Regions from separate parts of the Paenibacillus sp. J22R98 genome, predicted to be linked through region 2. Evidence: riboswitches for the same ligand, from Rfam matches in the RefSeq annotation. Region 2 holds a riboswitch; each other region holds the start of a gene.
The links. Region 2 has a riboswitch for cyclic di-AMP ahead of AC50Y3_RS29685 (hypothetical protein). Riboswitches for the same ligand answer to the same signal wherever they lie in the genome.
Positions count from the first base shown of each region.

Region 1: it holds a riboswitch for cyclic di-AMP, as region 2 does, so the genes downstream of both, AC50Y3_RS28560 (resuscitation-promoting factor) here and AC50Y3_RS29685 (hypothetical protein) in region 2, are expected to answer to the same signal.
Region 3: it holds a riboswitch for cyclic di-AMP, as region 2 does, so the genes downstream of both, AC50Y3_RS24390 (histidine kinase) here and AC50Y3_RS29685 (hypothetical protein) in region 2, are expected to answer to the same signal.

Region 1 covers NZ_JBXENW010000016.1:9,865-14,149, forward strand. Annotated here, with positions in the region: gene AC50Y3_RS28550 (HD domain-containing protein) at 1-684, shown strand, start outside; gene AC50Y3_RS28555 (TatD family hydrolase) at 706-1,470, shown strand; cyclic di-AMP (ydaO/yuaA leader) riboswitch at 1,658-1,941, shown strand; gene AC50Y3_RS28560 (resuscitation-promoting factor) at 2,164-3,312, shown strand; gene rnmV (ribonuclease M5) at 3,430-3,993, shown strand; gene rsmA (16S rRNA (adenine(1518)-N(6)/adenine(1519)-N(6))-dimethyltransferase RsmA) at 3,993-4,285, shown strand, end outside.
Region 2 covers NZ_JBXENW010000019.1:30,868-35,152, forward strand. Annotated here, with positions in the region: gene kdpB (potassium-transporting ATPase subunit KdpB) at 1-140, opposite strand, end outside; gene kdpA (potassium-transporting ATPase subunit KdpA) at 159-1,832, opposite strand; gene AC50Y3_RS29680 (potassium-transporting ATPase subunit F) at 1,864-1,941, opposite strand; gene AC50Y3_RS29685 (hypothetical protein) at 2,271-2,687, opposite strand; cyclic di-AMP (ydaO/yuaA leader) riboswitch at 2,817-2,986, opposite strand; gene AC50Y3_RS29690 (DUF4350 domain-containing protein) at 3,260-4,285, opposite strand, start outside.
Region 3 covers NZ_JBXENW010000010.1:84,460-88,744, reverse strand. Annotated here, with positions in the region: gene AC50Y3_RS24400 (zinc ribbon domain-containing protein) at 79-339, shown strand; gene AC50Y3_RS24395 (DUF445 domain-containing protein) at 475-1,734, shown strand; cyclic di-AMP (ydaO/yuaA leader) riboswitch at 1,936-2,088, shown strand; gene AC50Y3_RS24390 (histidine kinase) at 2,283-4,285, shown strand, end outside.

The DNA of each region.
Region 1 (4,285 bases), on a different contig from region 2:
GTGGTGAAGGAAAGCGGCATGCATGCGGTCGAGGATTATCTCATGTCTCGCTATCAGATGTACTGGCAGGTTTATTTTCACCCGGTTACAAGAAGCTCGGAAATCATATTAAGGCAAATCTTTCGAAGGGCGAAGGAGCTCTTCGGGAGTGAATATAAATTTCATACATTAATGAAGCCAATAAAGAGGCTGCTTACGGGCACAATGGACATTGAAGCCTATTTGGATCTGGACGAAGCACTTGTTCAAACGGCTTTCGCCCAATGGGTCCATGAGCCTGATGCTGTGTTATCGGACCTATGCCGCCGGTTTCTCAATCGCAAGCTGTACAAGTATGTTACGATGGATCATCCCGATGAGAAGCTATGGCAGGAAATACGCGACCACTTGCGAGAAATCGGCCTTCATCCGGACTATCACCTGGAAATTGACTTTCCCTACGACATGCCCTACGATGTTTATCGTCCCGGTTCAACAACCGCTGCAGGCAAAGAGGAAAAACCTCCGATTCTGCTGCTGAGCCATGATGAACAATTGTCGGAAATTTCAAGCCGTTCGGATATCATTCGATCCATAACGGGTATCCATCAAGGTAAGTACCACCTTTATTACCCGGAGGAACCGCTGCGCGAATCAGCCCACAGGCTGCCTGCGAAACTCCGCGAATTATTTGCTTTAATGTAGAAAGGGGTTCCGAAAGACACCATGTTAATCGACACGCATACGCATTTAGACTCGCATAAATTCGACGAAGACCGGGCGGAAGTTATCGAAAGAGCGCAGGCTGCCGGCGTACATAAGCTCATCAATATCGGTTTCAACCGTGAAACCATTCCAACCACGATGGCACTTGCCGAGCAGTATTCCTTTATTTATGCCGCCGTCGGCTGGCATCCGGTTGACAGCATTGATATGCGGCCAGAGGATTTGGATTGGATTGCGTCGCTCTGCGATCATCCGAAGGTCGTGGCGATCGGTGAAATTGGACTGGATTATCACTGGGATACCTCGCCTAAGGATGTTCAGCAGCGTGTATTTCGCGAGCAAATCCAATTAGCTAAGCAGAAAAAGATGCCGATTGTTATCCATAACCGTGATGCCCATGAGGATGTCGTTACCTTGCTCCGAGAAGAGGGCGCCAAGGACGTTGGCGGCGTCATGCACTGCTTCTCCGGCAGCTGGGAAACGGCGAAACAATGTCTCGATATGAACTTCTATATTTCATTCGGTGGACCGCTTACATTCACCAATGCAAGGGTGCCAAAGGAAGTGCTTTCACAAGTGCCTTTGGACCGGATTTTGATCGAAACGGATGCTCCATATTTGGCACCGCATCCCCATCGAGGGAAACGAAATGAGTCTTCTTTCGTCCGTCTTGTAGCAAACACGATTTCGGAGATAACAGGTAAAAGTGTGGAGGAAGTCGGCAAAATAACCACGGAAAATGCAATGAAATGTTTTGGAATCTGATGAAAACGGCTTTGAAAGCAAGGATTTGGGACTATTCTCGTGATAAAACTGATTTTTTTTGAAGAAATTGCTTACTTTTCGCCTATTTTTCCTTGAAATTCGTTAAAATCGTCATTAATCAGTTCTTTACAATGTGGCGCGGTAGACGTTATGATTCATTTCAGAGCAACAAAACTTGTATTCCTTTTCCAATAAAACGCTTAATCTCCGATGATCGGAGAGCGGGGGAACCAATTGTTGAAACTGTTTGTAGCAAGAAGAAACAGCTTGTTCGTTTCTTCTCCTTAAAAACGTGTTCGTCGACTAAAGGGCGACACTGTTTTGTACAAAGGCAGACAGTGATAGACATGAAATTCTTCTTGGGGTGAATTTTGCGACCGGCGCAGCAATGTTAATCGTGCCATTAGCGAATAGGGCGACTCTCACGTCCGAATCCGACAGCTAACCTCGCAAGCGTCAATAAGAGAGATCAACCTCGTGAATGCAACTCCATGCTACCATTGTCTAATGGGAAGCCACGAAACAGATCCTCTGTCGTCGGGCTTCTTTTTGTTTGAAAGAAGCATAAACTGACGACAAAAGCTGTATTATGGAAGTGGTCCGGGGCGGAAATTGGAAAGAAAATCTCTATAGTCGCGTCTATGTAATCATGCGTAACAAAGGCGGCGGGGCTATGTAAGGAGGACCGAAGAAATGGGAGCACTCCAGCTTAAGGACACCCATGGGAAACGATCATCCAGCATGTCTTTCGCATTGCGATGGAAGCATGAGAACGTGCGTTTAATTGTACTAAGCGCCATGATCTCAATCGCTATGACTTTCATGTTTCTGGTGTTGTTGTACGGAACGGCTGACAAGCGCGTGTCCGTAGTAGTGAATGGACGAGAAACCATTGTCTCTACGAAGCAATGGGTCCTTCAACGCCTACTGGATGAACAAGCTATTGCAGTTGGCACTTATGATAAAGTGTCGATGCCGCTGGATGGCGGTATTAAAGACGGTGACCGAATCGTTATCGATCAAGCGGTGCCTCTTATTGTAAAAGCTGACGGCAAAGCAAGAACGTTGTACACGACAGAAAGAACCGTACAGGCGGCGATCGATCAGGCTCATATATCGATACGCAGTCAAGATAAGGTAGTACCTTCATTATCCTCGACACTTAAACCGAATATGATCATCTCGATCACTCGGATTGACACGAAGATCTCGGAGAGTACCCACCCCGTTCCTTTCTCCATTGTGAAGAAGGATAATCCCAAGCTTGCGCTAGGGAAAGAACAGCTTGTCCAAACGGGTAAACAAGGCACTGTCGTTAAGCGTTATGAAAAGACTTTCGAAGACGGCGTTCTAGTCTCACAGACACTGGTCGAGAAGTTGACCAAGTCACCATCTGTCGATCAGATCGTGTCAGTCGGGACGAAGAAGCCTGAGCCGAAGGTAACGATGCTAAGGGCGAATTCGCCGAGTGTATCTACCATGACGAAGCGGGGCGTTACATTCAGTGCAAAGAAAGTATTGAAGAACGTAACCCTTACGGCTTATTCAGCCGGCTTGGCTTCAACAGGTAAAGGAAAGAACCATCCACAGTACGGCATAACCGCATCGGGATCACGCGTTCAGGAAGGCCGTACCATTGCGGTCGATCCGAAAGTCATTCCGATCGGCTGGTGGGTGTATATCGAAGGGATCGGTTTCCGCCGTGCAGAGGATACGGGCAGCGCAGTCAAAGGCAACAAGATTGATGTTTATTTTGACAGCGAGTCGTATGCCGATAAGTTTGGTCGGAAGCGGGGCTATACCGTATATGTGCTTGGGCCGAAGAAGCCGGAAGCCGTATAGGAAGTATTTCCGCGGTATGAACATGCGTATCGTATTTCGAACGTAAATATGCCATCATAAGAAGAGGCGATGCCTCTTCTTTTTGCATGTTGTACGGAAGGGAAGGAATGGAGTCCCATGATTAAAGAAATCATTGTAGTAGAAGGAAAAGATGATACAGTTGCCATCAAGCGAGCCGTAGATGCAGAAACCATTGAGACCGGGGGTTCGGCTATAGGCGAAGCGGTTATCCGCCGCGTTATGTTAGCTCAGGAGCGAAGAGGCGTTATTATTTTTACCGACCCTGACCATGCAGGCGAGCGAATCCGCAAAATCGTAGCGCAGCGAGTACCAGGCTGCAAGCACGCCTTTCTCCCACAGGAAGAGGCGCTCTACAAAGGAGACATTGGTGTCGAGAACGCATCACCGGAAGCCATTAAGCGAGCACTCGCTAATTTGCGGACAGAAGCGACGTCTGACACTGCAGGTCTTGCCGAGGTTACGATGGATGATTTAATGCAGGCAGGTCTGCTCGTACATCCGCAAGCTTCGGATAGACGGCTGAAGATGGGCAATCTGCTCGGAATCGGCTATGCGAATGGCAAGCAGTTCTATAAACGCTGTTCGATGTTTCGCATCACGCGCGAGGAATTTATGCGGGCTCTAACCACGATGGAGCAGGCGAGCGAAGGAGATCAATAATGACAGAGGGAATTAAGGCGGGTGTCGATGTTGCTTCACCGAAGCGGACGAAAGACATTATCGCCAGATACGGTTTCACCTTTAAGAAAAGCCTCGGTCAGAACTTTCTGATCGATCAAAATATTTTACGCAACATCGTCAGTGCAGCTGAGCTGGATGAGACGAAAGGCGCGCTTGAGATCGGACCGGGTATCGGCGCATTAACACAGAAGCTGGCACACGCTGCAGGGCGCGTAGCCGCAGTTGAGATCGACAATCGGCTGATTCCGATTCTAAGGGATGTATTGGCCGA
Region 2 (4,285 bases):
AACGTAATAACCGTACCTACTTCAACGATAAACATAACCGGGTTCTTGATCATGACCGCCGGATTGAGTTTTTTAAAGGCATCTAGTATCGCCTGCGATGCAATTTCCTTCGTTATCGTTTTTCTGCGTGCAGCAGCCATTGTAATCTCTCCTTAAGTTTAGTGCGGCATGGCCAGATGTTCGGCGATAGGTCCCAGTGCAAGTGCAGGGAAGAACGTAAGCGCTCCGATCACGAGAATGATCATGATCAGAATACCCGTGAACAATGGCGTATTCGTGCGAAGCGTTCCTGTGGTTACCGGTACAACACGCTTCATAGCAAGAGATCCGGCAATCGCGAGCATGGCAATGATGGAAATATAACGGCCGAACAACATGACCAGACCGATTCCCACATTATAGAAGTCGGTATTCGAGGTCAGACCGCCAAATGCGGAACCATTGTTCGCTGCGCCGGACGTAAAGGCATATAGTACTTCGGACAATCCATGCGTACCTGCGTTCGCTATGGACGCGGTAGCCACCGGCGTTGCGAGTGCAATCGCAGTCGGTGCCAGAATGATCAAAGGATGAATGAGAAGTGCAATTGCAGCAAGCTTCACTTCTTTTCCTTCAATTTTCTTGCCGAGGAATTCAGGCGTGCGTCCAACCATCAGACCGCAAATGAATACCGATAAAATGAGATACAACAACCCATTGAGGAGCCCAACGCCTTTGCCGCCGAATACGTTATTCAGCATCATTTCGGCGATCGTAACAAAGCCGCCCATCGGCGTTAACGATTCGTGCATATTGTTTACGGCCCCTGTTGTTGCAGCCGTCGTAGTTGCCGCAAACAAGGCGGACTCGGAAATACCGAACCTAACTTCCTTACCTTCCATATTTCCGTGAAGGCCAGCCGCATCTAGAGCTGGAACGCCTCTGTACTCAGATACAAATATGACTGTAAGCATAACCAAGAAGATGAGTCCCATAGCCCCAAATACAGCCCAGCCCTGCTTCTTGTTCTTAATCATCAGACCGAATGCATAGACAAGCGCTGTAGGAAGCAGCATCATCGAAATAATTTGAACCATATTTGTGAGCGGTGTTGGATTCTCGAACGGATGCGCCGCATTCGTACCGAACCATCCTCCGCCGTTCGTGCCGATATTTTTGATGGATTCAAGTGTTGCAACAAGGCCCCTGGTGATCGTCTGCTGAGCACCTTCAAGCGTGGTCGCATCTACAGCACCTTGGAACGTTTGCGGAATGCCTTGGAAAACGAAGAATAAAGCGACCAGGAAGCTCAGCGGCAAGAATACACGCGTAATTCCGCGAACCATATCCACATAGAAGTTACCAAGATTATCCTGACGGCCGATGAGTCCACGTATGAACGCAATCGCTATAGCAAAGCCGGTCGCCGCCGACGTAAACATTGGAAACGTGATCGCAAGCAATTGAGACAAGTAAGAAAGTCCATTCTCGCCTGAGTACGACTGCCAGTTTGTATTCGTAATAAACGATACGGCTGTATTAAATGCCTGCCCTGCCGGCATATTGGCGATCCCGTCCGGATTGAGCGGCAAGAAGCTTTGAAACCGCAGAACAAGATACAGAAGAACCATCATGACGAAGTTGCTCAGCAGGACGGCTGCTATATACTTTTTCCATCCCATTGCTTCATCTTCGCGTACGCCCATCAAGCGATACAGCATGCGTTCGAAAGGACCGAACACACGATCGAGCCCCGTTTTTTCTCGTTGAAAGACTTTCACTAAATAACTGCCTACCGGCTTAACCAACAACATTAAGATGATAAGCGTTATGGCAACTTGTATGAACCCCATACTCATGTTATGAATCCTCCGCCCTTACCATTTAGAATTTTTCAGGTTTTACTAATACAAATCCAAGGTACAAGATTAGAACAGCTGCAATAATACCGACGATAATCATAGCGTTACCTCCCTAGGCTTTCTCACAAAACTTAAGAAATCCCCAAAATATAGCAAATGCAGCAACAAACAATACGACCATTGTAAAATCATTCATCATGTCTCTTTACTACCTCCCTGTACCTACAGCAATGAATTGAGAATATTTTCCCCAATAGGATGCAGACTATACTCCGTCACATTCAGCTGAATTGAAGTTTAGCTGCCCGATCGCAACCTTTATTCCCCCTCATCGGCATAGAGAAATCTTAATACGATTTGCTGTAAAAAGGGGGTAAAGAAACCTGCTGCCAGGTGTAAAAAAAATATAAAAATCGCCGTTATCGATGTTTAGAATGAGACATAGGCCTGCGAGTGATCGAATAAATACGAACGATCCCATAGTGCGCAATTGCGGTTGGTTATGCCTTTCGCTGTGCAATCCAGCTGCTCAGCCAAGCTCGTTAATGCGGATTCCATTAAATGTGCGCGTTCCGTTCCCCACGATTCTTCCTTCTGATGGATATAATCCAAACTTTCCGCTAGTGTAAGACCCTTGATTCGCTGGTAGATGGCCGTCCACTGCACGATGTCCCCCTTCAGGTTACAGCCGTGCATCTGGAATTCAATGAACCCACTTCCGCCGTCATTCGTGGTAATCGCAAGCAAACCGCAAATACAGTCTTCACTATGTCCGGGCAGCCTTTCATCGGTGAGTTCACCATCAAATTGAAACAGCTCAATCGCTTTAATCTTGCAATCTTTCACACTACTCACTCTCCTGATTGTTTGTTGGCAAATGATAGAAAACACAAAGAGGCCCGGGAGCAGAGAAACTCTGCTCCCGGGCCTCTTAAACAGCGTAAAGAAACAAGCTGTTGCTAGCTCGATTGAAGGGGGTTCTCTCTCATACGCTTACGAGGTTAGCTGTCGGATTCGGGCTTGAGAGTACCCTACCTTAACAAATAACACCTGTTATGGATTCACCCCAAGAAGCCGTTCTGATCGAAGTCGGCTTCCTAATTGGTTCCCCCGTTCCTCTTGCGAGGACTCAGCGTTTAAAGCAAGATTTGATGTTGTTGAATCAAATCTTATTCCTTCTCGTGATGCCTGTAAAACCCGATTTCAGTTCTATTTACGCCATTTTAATCGAAATGAGCGCATAATTGCGCTTCCATCTTGCGGACTCATTCTTTTCAATTGGATTTTCATAGGTATGCTTCCAAACCTTTCTGCGAAGACAGCAACAACAAAGGAGCTAAGCACATTCATCATGTCGCTTAGCTCCTTGTTCAATCCTATTATTTTATTTTTGTAACGATCCGTGAGGTAGCGTACTTTTATTTTGTAAAGCTAACTGCCGACAGCATTCGTGTGATTAGAGCGGCGCTTTCTGCACGTGTCGTCATCGAGCTCGCGTTAAATTTACCCGAAACTCCTTTGATCAGCTTGGCGCTCTCCAATTTCGTTACGGCATCCAGTGCCCAGCCGTGAATACTGCTCACGTCGCTAAAGCCGGACTCCGCTGCCGCTTCGTTATAGTGATAACCTGCGAGTCCCATCGCTCTGTAGAGAATGACCGCCATCTCTTCCCGTGTAATCGTTGCTGACGGGTTGAAGTTGCCTGCAGCGTCACCTTTCACGATGCCATAGCCTACCAACGATTGAACAGCAGCTGCGTACCAAGCATTCGCACTGACATCGTGGAACATCGAAGTCGAAGCTATGCCTTGCGTCTTCATCCCCAGCGCATTTGCCATCATGAGCGCAAACTCAGCACGGGTCACCTGTTGGTTCGGTTTAAACTCATCCGCACTAAAGCCTGCGATAATCATCTTGCCTGCCGCCGCTTCAATATCAGCGCGAGCCCAGTGCGTTGCAATGTCCTTAAACGTGTGCTTGTTGCTAAGAACAAGGTAGGTGCTGTTGGAAAGACTGTAAATATGAATGACTTTCCCATCTGTGGTAAACGGTACAGGCTCATACGACGTATTACCGTCAGCTCCTTTAACTTCTCTGACAACAGCAAGCTTGCTGTTGTCGATTGCAGTATCAAGTACAACGGTTCTCGCAACATACTGCGTAAATGTCGATAGCACGTGTTTCTTCCCATCTGTATCCGCTGCCGTCACCGTGAAATCAATCGCCGCAAGAACTTGATTACCAAGCTTCTCGGCGATTTGCTCCGCATCCTTATTCACGGAGATCATTACTTCGACGTTAGCTTCTGAATGATTGCCAAGCAGCGCGCTAATTTCTTCCATCGGCAGTGCATACTCACCGATCGATGTTTTTACCTTCAAAGTTGCCTTAGCCGAATCCGCCAGCAATTGACGAACAACATCGGCATCCAGAGAAACATGTAC
Region 3 (4,285 bases), on a different contig from region 2:
TAATTTCCGTTCGTTCATGTACAAGCTTTCGAGAAAAGCATATAATAAATCCAAAATTACCCTCGGGGAGTGTTCGACGTGAGTGTCAGCTACAAGAACTGTCAAAGCTGCGGAATGCCTATAGCTAAAGGCGATAAGAACGGCACGGAAGCCGGCGGAGCGAAGAGCTTCAAGTATTGCATCCACTGTTACGTTGATGGCAAATTCACTTTGCCCGATCTTACGGCAGACGGCATGAAGGCACATGTGAAGGGCAAACTCGCCGACATGGGTTTTCCGAAGTTTACGACAGGGTTCTTTACGCGCGGCATTCATAAGCTGGAGCGCTGGAAGAGCTGACGAGCGCAAGAGCGGCTTTGGCGGAGAAGAGACAGACCCCGGGTCTTGTCTCTTTTTTGTTGTTTTCACGACTGTTTTTGCAACTGATTCGTATGAAGTGGTATGGTGTAAAGAAGCACTAGTAGGAGGAAGAACATGGCGAACGATTCGAGAAAAAATAAACATATAGCAAATATATCGCTGGGCATCATGGCAACGGGTTTCGCAGCCACGATCCCTTTCAGCGGGGCAGGGCTTAGCTTGCTGCATGTCGGCTTCGAGGCCGGCGTCATCGGGGGGCTCGCGGACTGGTTTGCCGTGACGGCGCTGTTTCGCCATCCGCTGCGAATTCCGATTCCGCATACGGCGCTGCTGCCTCGCAATCGCCAGAAGATGTCGGACGGCATCGTACGCGTTCTAGAAGATCGGCTGCTTGCTAAGGATAGCATGATCGAGAAGCTGCGTCAGATCGAGTTGGCAAAGCAGCTGCTGCCAGCCCTTCGGGGGGCAGCTCATTCAGCGGTACACAGCGAGCGACTGCCTCATCTGCTGGAAGGCGCGCTGCGTACGATAGAGCTGGAGAAGCTGGTCCCTATTGTCTCTGGGGAAATTCGCTCCGCGGTGGAGCGCATTGATCTGGAAGCGGCGCTTCGCGGCTTCCTGCGAAACGCGGTGGAGAATGGCGTAGATGAGCGTCTGCTCGATTTGCTGCTGGAGCGCGCGGAAGAGTGGGCGAGCACGGAGGGGATGCGCCGCGAGCTGGGCAATGCGGCGATGACGCTTGTAAAAGGGCTGAATTTAGGCGGCCTGATGCAGTTTGCGGTCAACGCGTTCATCGGGTATTTGGATGAGGATAAACTGGGCACGATGCTGCAATCCTTTATTTTGACGAAGATTCATGAGCTCAAGGTTCAGGGCACCAATCGGCGTGCTGTTATTATGAAGCATCTGCATCAAGGGCTCGAGATGTTGATTTCCCGTTTGGCCGAAACCGGACAGCTGAATGCGCTGCGCGATGAGCTGCTCGCTTCATTTGATCTCGAAAGCGAGATGACGCGCATGTTTGTATCCTTGCGGGAGAAGGGAATCACATTTCTCCATTCGGAGGATTTTGCAGCTAAGGTATGGCCGATGCTGGAGGGTCTTCTTGATCGCTTGGAAGCCAACCATGGACTGGTTCAGGATGCCGAACAATGGCTGAAAGGGCAGGTTGCCGGACTCATTGAACGGAATCACACGAAGATCGGCTCGTTCGTGAAGGAGAACCTCGATCGGCTCGACAATGATCAGCTGGTGGAGTTAATAGAAGATAAAGTTGGGCAGGACCTGCAATGGATTCGGGTCAATGGTGCCGTTTGCGGTTTCCTGATCGGTCTATTATTGCGGTTAATTGAGATGGGCTTCGGTTATAACTAAGGAGAAGAAGCGGGCAGTCCGTTCTATTTCGCCTTATTTGCGAGAAACGGCAAATTAGTGAGGTAGAGTGAGACTGCTTGCGATCGACTCCATTGTAAGCGTTATATTCGCGCCAGTTGGCTGGAAATGAGAACGAAACCGTTTGCGGCATTCCTTTACAAAAGACATGCGCAGGCGTAACATACGATTCATGCTTAATCTTCTGCTATAGCGCTGAATTTCTGATTAGAAATCGGGGGAACCACTCAACTGGGGTGAATCTTGAAGAACGGACCGCTCGGTCCATGCTTTAAGTAGGGCGACTCTCACGCCCGAATCCGTCAGCTAACCTCGAAAGCGTATACGAGAGGCAACGATTGTTCGTGCATATAGACACTTTGATGATAACTTGTGCCTAGAAGCCGCGAGAGGCGTTCCTCTGTGTTAAAGAGGCAATTCCTGCAGGCTTCTTTTTTGTGCTGTTTATTAGAATAAAGGTGGACACAAAGAAGAATAAGTTTGCGAAGATTATGTAAGTTTAAAGGTGTAGAAAGGAAGGCGAAGTTGTCATGGCTGGTTACCGCCGCAAAACCCCTGAAGAAATGCTCTTATCCATCTCCAAAATTCATCGCGGCCGTCTTAAAATTTATGTTGGTGCCGTGAGTGGCTCAGGCAAAACCTATCATATGCTGCGTGAAGGCCAAGCGCTTAAGCAGCAAGGCATTGAGGTTGTCATCTGCGCAGTATCGACGATGCGCCGGCCTGAAACGGTGGAGCAGCTTGCTGATTTGGAGCGGATCCCGAGCATTCATTGGTACAAGGGGGACGTGGAGAAGAAAGATCTTAATTTGGATGCGATTCTGGAACGGAATCCGGAGGTGCTGCTCGTAGACGGGCTGGCGCACGAGAACCGTCCGGAAGCGAAGTTCCCGACGCGTCTGGAGGACATCCAATTTCTTCTGAGTCACGGTATCAGTATCATCACAACCGTGAATGTATACGAACTCGAGGGGATAACCGAGCTTGCGCAGAAGCTGACAGGTATCTCGGCGGAATGTACAGTGTCTGCGGATCTGCTGGAATTGGCGGATGAGGTAAGGCTTATCGATGCATCGCCGGAAACGATTCTGTCACGCCTAAATGAAGGGCGTTTAAACAATATTAAAGATCCCGGGCTGCTCAAGCGCGGGAACCTTGGCAAGCTCAGAGAGATTGCCCTGCGGCTGATGGCCGAGGGCGTGAATGAGTCGCTGGAGAAATACCGCGAGGAGCAGGGCTTCATCGGTCCGTCCGGCGCTACGGAACGCATCTTGGTAGCGGCGCAGTATCACTGGAATGGCTCCATCTATATCCGGCGCGGTCAGCAAATTGCGAAGCGTCTTAGCGGCGACCTGGAGGTTGTCGTCTTCGTGGATTCGAGCCAGGAGCCTACGAAGGAACGGGATGACTTCAAGCGCTCCATTCTGAAGCTGACCGAGAAGGTGGATGCGGGCTTCAGAGAAATTACGGTGAGCAATCGAAGACAAATTCCGCGCGCGCTCATTAAATACGCGATGCTGATCAATGCAACCCGCATCGTCATGGGGCATTCCAAGCAGACGCGTGCACAGGAGATCGCACAAGGCTCTATCGCGGGCAGCGTGCTGAAACAAATGCGCAACATCGACGTTTTCTTCATGGCGGACAGAGCCGATCATGAGGGCGAGCGAGTGCTCCCAACGAAACGGGCGACGCCGAAGCTGACAGCCGAACCATACCGGAGGCTCAGCGCGCAAGAGGTAGAGAAGAAGATCGAGCGGATTCGCCGCGGGAAATTCAAGGTCTATGTCGGCGCAGCGCCGGGAGTGGGTAAGTCCTATATGATGCTTCGCGAGGGCAATGATTTGCTGCGCAAAGATATCGACGTTGTAGTTGGACTCATGGAGACGCATGACCGTGCGGAAACGCAGGATCAGGCCGGACGGCTTGAGGTTGTGCCTCGTAAGTCCATTGAATGCGACGGCAAGGTTTACTCGGAGATGGATGTGGATGCCATTATCGCACGCAACCCGGAGGTTGTGCTGATTGACGAGCTGGCTTATACCAACGCGCCGAGCTGTCGAAATAAACGGCGGTACGAGGATGTACAGGAGATTTTGGACGCCGGCATTTCCGTCATCGCTACGATGAATGTACACCATCTGGAAAGCTTGAAGGATGCGGTGGAGCAGATTACAGGGACGGCTGTGAAAGAAACCGTACCGGACATGATGCTGCGACTTGCCGATGAGGTTGAACTGATTGATGTGGCACCTGACACGCTGCAGCAGCGGATGCGGGAAGGCCATATTTATAAAAATGATGACGTAGAGGACGCCCTCTGCGGTTTCTTTAAGACAGGGAACCTGATTGCGCTGCGCGAGCTTGCCCTGCGGGAAATCGCTGACGATGTCGATGAGCGTCTGGAATCGTGGGAACGCAACGGCTCGCTCCGCGGCCCATGGCGTCGCCATGAGTCGATCTTCGTAGCAGTCACGGTGAACAAGAAAGCGGAGAGACTCATTCGCCGCGGTTTCCGAATTGCGCATCGGCT